Regions from separate parts of the Paracandidimonas lactea genome, predicted to be linked through region 2. Evidence: predicted binding sites of a transcription regulator. Region 2 holds the regulator's gene; the other holds the start of a gene.
What was found. Region 2 encodes NrdR, which represses ribonucleotide reductase genes. Its sites were predicted from a motif close to CACNANATNTNGTG; they were not measured.
Positions count from the first base shown of each region.

Region 1: LOL23_RS14975 (ribonucleoside triphosphate reductase) is a predicted target of NrdR. The motif match lies at 2,234-2,247, and genes of this name have one in related genera.

Region 1 covers NZ_JAJJOZ010000008.1:157,637-162,268, forward strand. Annotated here, with positions in the region: gene LOL23_RS14965 (anaerobic ribonucleoside-triphosphate reductase activating protein) at 1-179, opposite strand, end outside; gene nrdD (anaerobic ribonucleoside-triphosphate reductase) at 253-453, opposite strand; gene LOL23_RS14975 (ribonucleoside triphosphate reductase) at 514-2,214, opposite strand; gene LOL23_RS14980 (LysR substrate-binding domain-containing protein) at 2,579-3,004, shown strand; gene LOL23_RS14985 (DUF2249 domain-containing protein) at 3,078-3,338, opposite strand; gene LOL23_RS14990 (ATP-dependent DNA helicase) at 3,579-4,632, opposite strand, start outside.
Region 2 covers NZ_JAJJOZ010000003.1:424,415-429,046, reverse strand. Annotated here, with positions in the region: gene LOL23_RS08845 (glycosyltransferase family 39 protein) at 1-519, shown strand, start outside; gene LOL23_RS08840 (hypothetical protein) at 632-910, opposite strand; tRNA gene LOL23_RS08835 (tRNA-Ser) at 1,164-1,254, opposite strand; gene ribD (bifunctional diaminohydroxyphosphoribosylaminopyrimidine deaminase/5-amino-6-(5-phosphoribosylamino)uracil reductase RibD) at 1,305-2,465, opposite strand; gene nrdR (transcriptional regulator NrdR) at 2,471-2,932, opposite strand; gene glyA (serine hydroxymethyltransferase) at 2,969-4,213, opposite strand; gene LOL23_RS08815 (YbhB/YbcL family Raf kinase inhibitor-like protein) at 4,491-4,632, opposite strand, start outside.

The DNA of each region.
Region 1 (4,632 bases), on a different contig from region 2:
CATGCAACTGGGCTGTCGGCTGTGCGCGGCTGCAGGTGTGGGTTGTGGCAGTAGCCGCAACGCCAGGGGCAGCCTTGTACGAAGATCACGGTCGATAGCTTGCCAGGGAAATCAGTGGCGGTGAAGGGCGTGATACCGCCCACCTTAAGTGGGCGTTGCGCGGCAGCATGTATAGGCATTTGAAGCTGAAGTGGATGGGTGTCAAATAGTGTCGCCGCGCGGGCTGGGCTGCTGCTGCGCGGGCAGATGCTTTTACGCGGCTCGGCGCGCAGGCGTGGCGGCGACGCCCGCAGCCGCTTCACGGAAGTAGCGGCGCTCATGGAATTCGCCTTTCTTGCCGATGTTGAACGAAGACATGGGGCGGTGATAGCCCATGACGCGGGTCCAGATCTCGCACGGCTGACGTTCGTCGTCGGAGAGGGTGAGGGGCGTCGTGGTATTTAGCGTGGACATGGGTGAACTCCTTTCAGTAGTGGCGCTGCATGGCGCACAGTGGTCAAAAAAAAAGCGGCCTCAGGCAGCTTCGCGCTGCTTGCGGGCGAGGATCTCCTCGTCGCACTTGGGGCAGAAGGCATGGCTGCCGCCGATATAGCCGTGGACGGGGCAGATGGAGAAAGTGGGCGTGACGGTGATGTAAGGCAGGCGGAAGCGGCTGAGTGCCCGCTTGACCAGCGTGCGGCAGGCGTCCGCGCTGGACAGCGGCTCGGTCATGTATAGGTGCAGCACCGTGCCGCCGGTGTATTTGCGTTGCAGTTCATCCTGACGCTCGAGCGCTTCGAACGGATCGTCGGTAAAGCCTACGGGCAGTTGCGACGAGTTGGTGTAGTAAGGCATCTGTGCCGTTCCGGCCTGAAGGATGCCGGGGTAGCGGCGACGGTCTTCCTTGGCGAAACGGTAAGTGGTGCCTTCGGCCGGCGTGGCCTCCAGGTTGTACATGTGGCCGGTTTCTTCCTGGAACTGCACCATACGCGCCCGTACGTGGTCGAGCAGCCGTACGGCGAAGTCGTGCCCCCATTCGGTTGTGATGTCGTGTTCGTCGCGCGTAAAGTTGCGGACCATTTCGTTGATGCCGTTCACGCCCAGCGTGGAGAAGTGATTTCGCAAGGTGCCCAGGTAGCGTCGGGTATAGGGGAACAAGCCGTCGTCCATCAGGCGCTGGATGACATCGCGCTTGATTTCGAGGCTGTCGCGCCCCAGTGCCAGCAATTCATCCAGCCGAGCGAGTAGGCCCACCTCGTTGCCGGCGTACAGATAACCCAGCCGAGCGCAATTGACGGTGACGACACCCAGCGAGCCGGTTTGCTCCGCCGATCCGAACAAGCCGTTGCCGCGCTTGAGCAGTTCGCGCAGGTCGAGCTGGAGCCGGCAGCACATCGAGCGGATCATATTTGGCTTGAGCTCCGAATTGATGAAGTTCTGGAAGTAAGGCAGGCCGTAGCGGGCCGTCATTTCAAACAGACGCTCGGCATTGGGGCTGTGCCAGTCGAAGTCTTCGGTGATGTTGTAGGTGGGAATGGGGAAGGTGAACACGCGGCCCTTGGCGTCGCCGGCCATCATCACATCGATGTAGGCGCGATTGATCATGTCCATCTCTTCCTGCAGTTCGCCGTAGGTGAAAGGCATTTCCTCGCCGCCGATCAGCGGCACTTGCTCGCGCAGGTCTTCGGGGCAGGCCCAGTCGAAAGTGAGATTGGTGAATGGGGTTTGCGTGCCCCAGCGGGACGGCACGTTGAGGTTGTAAATGAGCTCTTGCATGTATTGGCGCACCTGGCTGTAGTTGAGCCCATCCTTGCGGATGAAGGGCGCCATATAGGTGTCGAATGAACTGAAGGCTTGTGCGCCGGCCCACTCGTTCTGCAAAGTACCCAGGAAGTTGACGATCTGGCCAACGGCGCTGGACATATGGCGCGGCGGCACGGACTCAACCTTGCCCGGCACACCGTTCAGGCCTTCGTTGAGCAGCGTGCGCAGAGACCAGCCCGCACAATAACCCGACAGCATATCGAGATCGTGGATGTGTAAGTCTGCGTCGCGGTGCGCGCGGCCGACGGCTTGCGGATAGACGCTGTTGAGCCAGTAGTTGGCGATGACCTTGCCCGATACATTGAGGATAAGCCCGCCAAGCGAATAACCTTGGTTGGCATTGGCATTGACGCGCCAGTCGATGCGATCAAGGTATTCATCAACAGAGGTTTGAACGTCTACGTGGGCCATGGCTGTCGAAACTCCTTTCTACTACATATTGTGGTTGAAGAGAGATTAGACACAATATATTGATTGGTCAATGCAGCTGACCGAGGAAGTAGGGATTGATTGATGCAGATTAAATCCGGGCTGCACAGAGCTTGTTCGGGTAGGCGGTGAAGGGCTGAGGGCTGGCCTGCCAGGTGGCGACCCAGGCTGGCGTAGCCGCCATCGCCGGTACTGCGAAGGCTGCACCCGCCGTGACCGCCACGGTCAGCATGGCTGAAGCACAAGCCCTGGAAAGTGATGTGATGGATCCTTTCCTTTGGTGAATTTAAAAACCACCAATTAAAAAATCATGAATTCAAAGATCAATGCGGAATAGACTATCTGCATGATGATCGTCGCAGCACCGGGCTACCTGGCCCGCTACGGCACGCCGACCACACCGAAGGAACTCTTGGCGCACAACCGACTGGGGGAAAACTATGTGCGCGCGCAACCCGGCTGGCCATTGCGGCAAGGAGACGAAAACTTGATGTTTCCCGTCACAGGAAACGCCCAGGCCAGCGACGGCGAGGCATTGCGCCGGTTGGCCTTGGCAGGACTTGGGCGGGCACGTTTGGCAGCGTTCCAGGTGCGTGATGACATTGCTGCTGGCCGCCTGCTGCCTGTGCTGGAAGACTGCAATCCAGGCGATGTCGAGGAAGTCCACGCTGTCTATGTCGGCCAGGGCGGCTACCTGCCGCTGCGCGTGAGGGCTTTTCTGGATTTTCTGGCCGAGCGCGTGGACATCGGACAGGGCGCGGTGCGTGCTTAGCGTTGAGGCCACGCTGCCGTCCGACCTCCCGCGCCCGCCGTGCGTGATGCTCCGGCCGGGCGTGGGGCCCGGTTTACTCGACGATATGGAAGTCGATGACGATCTCGCCAGGGTTGCGCGAAAGGTATTCGATGCGAATGGCATCGCCAAAGTGGCCCTGTAATTGTTGCAGTAGCGGGAGCGGGTCGTGGTCGTTGCAAAAGCGCATGGTTTCGCCTGGCTGAAGGGCGGACAGTGCGCCGAAGATGGCAGCGTGGCGAAAGCGTTTGGCAACGCCGCGCGCATCGAAGGGGTAGACGGCTTCAGAGAAGATGGGCAGGCCGGTTGCGGACATGGGAGCTCCTTGTGAACAAAATCCCGAGTGGAACGGTCGGAAATAATTGTAGACAAGCGCGCCGCGTCAGCCGTGGGGAACCATATCGTGCGTGTGGAAAAGGCCGGGTGGTGTCGATGGTAACAAGAGGCGCAGAGACCGCCCGGCGCGGGAGCAGGCTGGTGCAGGAGCAGGCCGGTGCAGGAGCAGGAGGCGGCAGAGCACGGGGGGGGCCAGGCCGCGGCATGGCGCGGTGGCGCGTCAGCGGATGGCCCACCAGCCGGGCAGCAGGGCCTGGATGTGGGGTTGGCCGTAGCGGTCGTCGATCAGGTGCACGACGCCTTGGTCGGTGGTGGAGCGGATTACACGTCCTGCGGCCTGCACGACTTTGCGCAGGCCAGGATAAAGATAGGTGTAGTCGTAGGCGCGGCCTTCGCCAAACAGGGCCTGCATGCATTGCTGGCGCCGAGAGTTGATTGCGTTGAACTGTGGCAGGCCCAGGGTGGAGATGAAGGCGCCGATGAGGCGGCTGCCAGGCAGGTCCACGCCCTCGGAGAAGGCCCCGCCCAGCACCGCGAAGCCTATGCCCTGGCCGTCGTGCGCGAAGCGCTGCAGAAAGGCGCTGCGTGCCGCCTCATCCATGCCTCTCGCTTGCAGCCAGAAGGGGATGTCTGGGTAGGCGCGCGCAAAGTAGGCGGCCACTTGGTCCAGGTAGTCGAAGCTGCTGAAATAGCTCAGGTAATTGCCGGGCCGGTTGATAAATTGTTCCGCGATCAGGCGCGTGATGGGAGCCACGGAACGGGCGCGGTCGTTGTAGCGGGTGGATATGTTGTGCGCGATGCGCACCTGCAGTTGATGCGGCTGGAAAGGGGAGTCGGCATCCTGCCAGGCCGTGTCGTCGGGCAGCCCGAGCACGTCACGGTAGAAATCCCAGGGCGCCAACGTGGCGGAAAACAGCACCGCTGCATAGCAGGCTTGGAAGCTGGGCGCCAGATAGGGCGCTGGCACCATATTGCGCAGCGTCAGCGTTTCATTGCAAGATGGCCTGTGCGCACCGGCGCGAGTCGGCTCGCGCGCGGCGTCGGCGGGGGCGTTCGGCAGCCTGGATGAGCGCATTGGCGCGCCAGATATGGCGGGCGTGCGCTTGGTGTATGCGCCGTCGATGCCAGCCATCGCAACATCGATGGTGAGATCCAGCACGGAATGCGCGCCGAAGGTGTCAGCCAGGCGCAGAAAATGGACCAGATCGAAGTGCAACTGCTGCAGCTCGGCGCCGGTGTCGTGGTGCGTGAACAGGCTGCCCGGCGGGGCAGGG
Region 2 (4,632 bases):
ATTACAGTCATCGTATTGCAGGTCTGTATCGCGGTGGGCTATGGCCTGGCGCGCGGCCCTATCGCATGGCACCTGGGCAAACCCTCGCGTTCCACCTACCCTGGGCTCGCTGTATCGCGGGCCATGCAGGCTGTGTGGCAACAGCACGAACCAGGCGTACCCTTGCAAATCGTGGCATCCGACATGTGGTTGGGCGGCAATATTGCCGTACATGCAGGGCGCGACGTGGATGTATTTCTTGACGCCGACTACCAGCACGCCCCCTGGCTCAACCCCGCGAGCGCCTTGCATTGCGGCGCCCTGGTTGCCTACAGCACCGAACCCCGGGGTTATCTGTCGCCACAGCTGGAGCAACTGTACGCGCGCACAACCGAAAAAGGCGAGCTATCGGTGCGCTGGTCGTCTGAGCGCAGCCCCATGATCAAGATAAGCTGGGGCATCCTGCCTCCCACGCAGGCATGTGACGCTGGCAATTCAAACCAGACAGCCGCCGGCAGAGCTAACACATCACTACCCTGAGCACGACGGCCCCCATCATCACACCGGGGAGCTATTGGCCCGCGCCGGCCGGACACACAACAGCGCCCATCGCGTTTGACATCATTGAAAGCCGCTGCCGCGGCGGGCCTGGCTACCTGCCGGCGCGGCGCCGCAGTTTGGCCAATTGCGCCTGGTTCAGGCGTCGCGCCTCCTGCTCCGCGTAGGCTTCCTCGCCCGCCTCGTAGTTGCCTTCATAAATGCATTTGCGACGATTGCCGCGACACTCGTCGCTACGGACGGAAGCTTGCGTTGCCGCCTTTCCCTCGGTGTGCTGTTCGCCTTTCTTGCCACCGCCAAACAGCGAACACCCCGACACCAGCGCAACCGCAAACAACGCCACGCCCCACCGGCTAAACGATTGGATCGACATTCCCCTGCCCCGAATAGTTTTAATAGCTCTTTTTATACCAGACTCGGGCAGCCAGCATCAGCGGGCCGTTGCTTCCACACCGACTGTGCCTTATGAATGCGCTGCCCTCCCCGAAAATGGGGAAGAGCCGATTAACCGTGTCTGATGAATGCGCTGATCCCCCGAAAATGGGGAAGAGCGAAACGGGGTAGAGCCGTAAAGTGGTGGGTAGAAACAACAAAGCGCCCCGAAAGGCGCTTGTTTATTGAATCCCTGGCGGACAGAGGGGGATTCGAACCCCCGATACGCTATTCACGTATACACGCTTTCCAGGCGTGCGCCTTCAACCGCTCGGCCACCTGTCCTGCTTTTTCCATAGCTCGCAGCTATGGGCAAGTCCGCTATTCTAGCAGAATTATTTTTGCTCCGCTGCGTTTACCGCGTCTGGGGACAAGGGTTGGATACGGGCGCGGATGCGCAGGTCTTCACCCAGTGGGGTAACCTCGGTGAACGCGAATCGGTGTGCCTGGGCAAGGTCTTCGAGCTCGGGCAGGCGCACCAGGCCCAGGCCGGGGCCGATCAGCATGGGTGCCATGTAGATCAACAGCTCGTCCACGCAACCTGCCTGAAGCAGGGCGCCGCTCAGGCGCGCACCGGCTTCGGCATGCACCTCGTTGATATCGTGTTCGCCCATCCAGCGCATCATGGCAGCCAGGTCTACGCGGCCATTCAGGCAAGGCATTTCAATGACTTCAGTATTGCGGGCACGCATGCGTTCGGCCTTGGCGACATCGGGACGGCAGGTGAAGATCCACACACGCGAGCCATCGAACAGGCGCGCCTGTTCGTCGATCTCGAAACGCGTATCGACCACAGCCTTGATGGGTGGGCGCTGGGTGTGGACATGACGCACGTTCATGCGTGGGTTGTCGGCCAGCACAGTACCGGAACCCGTGAGCACCACACAACTACGGGCGCGCCAGTGGTGCCCGTCGGCGCGGGCGGCTTCTCCGGTAATCCACTGCGAGGCGCCGTTAGGCAGGGCAATGCGGCCGTCCAGCGTGCCGGCCAACTTCAACCACAGCCAGGGTATGCCACGCGTCATGCGCGAAACAAAGCCAGGGTTGAGCGCCAGCGCTTCATCGGCGCAGACGCCCACACGCACGTCGATGCCCGCCGCACGCAGCTTGGCCAGGCCTCGCCCCGCAACCAAGGGGTTAGGATCGCGCATGGCCACCACGACACGAGCTGGCTGCGCCTTGATCAGTGCGTCGACGCAAGGCGGCGTGCGGCCGTAGTGGCTGCATGGCTCCAGCGAAACATAAACCGTGGCGCCCTTCACCTCGCGGCCGTGTTCGGCCGCTTGGCGCAAGGCCATGACTTCGGCGTGCGGGCCGCCCGCACGCTGCGTGGCACCCGAGGCCAGCAACTGGCCGTCGCGCACAATCACGCATCCAACCCGGGGATTGGGCGCAGTCAGGTAAAGCACACGCTCGGCAAGCGCCAGCGCCTGCCGCATCCAGTGAATGTCGGGATCTTGGGGATCAGGAAGCGCAGAGCCGGCCACGTTGTCCATGGAATTCAAGGCTTGGTCTTGACCTGCATTTCGTCGATGGCTTTGACGAACTCGCCGATGTCTTCAAAGCTTTTATATACCGACGCAAAGCGCACGAAGGCAACCTGATCCAGCTTTTTGAGCTCGGCCATGACCAGTTCGCCGATGTAGCCGGACGGCACCTCGCGCTGCCCGCTTACCAGCAAGGTTTCTTCGATGCGCGCAACAGCGGCATCGACCGCGTCGGTACTGACCGGCCGCTTGCGCAGCGCCAGGCTGAGACTTGCGCGAAGCTTGTCGGCGTTGAACTCGACCCGCGTGCCGTTGCGCTTGACCACTGCCGGCATGACGAGCTCTGCGCGCTCATAAGTGGTAAAGCGACGGTCACAGGCCGTGCAGCGGCGGCGACGCCGGATGGTGTCGCCTTCTTCGGAAACACGGGAGTCGATGACTTGCGTATCGAAGCTGCTGCAGAACGGGCATTTCATGGCGGCAGGCCCCGCCCATGGGCGGGGTGTCGGATATCAGCGATAGACCGGCAGGCGCGCGGTAAGCGCGTTGACCTTCTCGCGCACAGCGGCGATATTGGCTTCGTCGGTGGGGTTGTCGAGTACATCGGCGATGAGGTTGGCGGTAAGCTCGGCCTCGGCTTCTTTGAAGCCGCGCGTTGTCATGGCAGGCGTACCCAGGCGGATGCCACTGGTGACGAAGGGTTTTTCGGGATCGTTGGGGATGGCGTTTTTGTTGACCGTAATGTGCGCCTGGCCCAGCGCGGCTTCGGCCGCCTTGCCCGTGATGCCCTTGGCACGAAGGTCAACCAGCATGACGTGGCTTTCGGTGCGGCCAGACACGATGCGCAAGCCGCGCTGCACCAGAGTGCGCGCCATGACATCGGCGTTCTTGACCACCTGGGCGGCGTAATCTTTGAACTCGGGTGCAAGCGCCTCTTTGAAGGCAACGGCCTTGGCGGCGATGACATGCATCAGCGGGCCGCCCTGGATGCCGGGGAAAATGGCCGAATTGATGATTTTTTCGTATTGCGCCTTCATCATGATGACGCCGCCGCGCGGGCCGCGCAGCGATTTGTGCGTGGTGGACGTGACGAAATCGGCATGAGGAAAGGGGTTGGGGTAAGCGCCGCCCGCCACCAGGCCCGCATAGTGCGCGATATCGACCATGAACAGCGCGCCGTTGTCGTGTGCAATGCGCGCCATACGCTCGAAGTCGATACGCAGTGCGTAGGCCGATGCCCCGCCCACGACCAGCTTGGGCTTATGCTTCTTGGTGAGGTTTTCGAGCTGGTTGTAGTCGAGCTCTTCGTTGGCATCGAGGCCATAGGAAACGAAGTTATACAGCTTGCCCGAGGCATTGACGGGCGAGCCGTGCGTAAGGTGCCCGCCTTCTGCCAGGCTCATGCCCAGCACAGTGTCGCCCGGCTGCAGCACGGCCATGTAAACGCCCTGGTTGGCCTGCGACCCCGAATTGGGTTGAACGTTGGCGGCCTCCGCGCCGAAGATCTGCTTCAGGCGATCGATGGCCAACTGCTCAACGATGTCGACGTATTCGCAACCACCGTAATACCGCTTGCCCGGGTAGCCCTCAGCATACTTATTGGTAAGCTGCGTGCCCTGGGCCTGCATGACAGCCGGGCTGGTGTAGTTTTCGGAGGCGATCAGCTCGATGTGCTGTTCCTGGCGCACGTTTTCTTTTTGGATAGCGGCCCAGACGTCGGCATCGACTTGATCAAGGGTACGGGTACGGTCGAACATGGAGGGAAGTCCTGGTAGAGGTGAGGCAGGTCCGTAGACAAACGGTTGTCATTTTAGCCCGAATATGGCCCTAGCCGCGGACAACCAACGCCAAATCGGCCGAAAACGCCCGATAGCCGGACGAACGCAGGCTGAACGAAAAAATGGCGCATGATCAACATGAGCCATTTTCAAGTTGTCTGCCGGCGACGATGCGCCGCATCCCCGATAGACCGGCGCGGGCCCTTGGGCGGCGCCGCGCCCTGCCACGGATGACCGGCAGGGCTGCGGCAGCTGATCACCCCCCTGCGCGAACGCGGGGGTTCAGGCTGTACAGCCCGGTGATGGAAGCCTGCGCCAGAATATGGCCCTGCATGGCATTGAGCGCGTCTGCGCCGGTGAACCGGCCCTCGAAGGGCAGTTCAGGGATATCGAGCGCA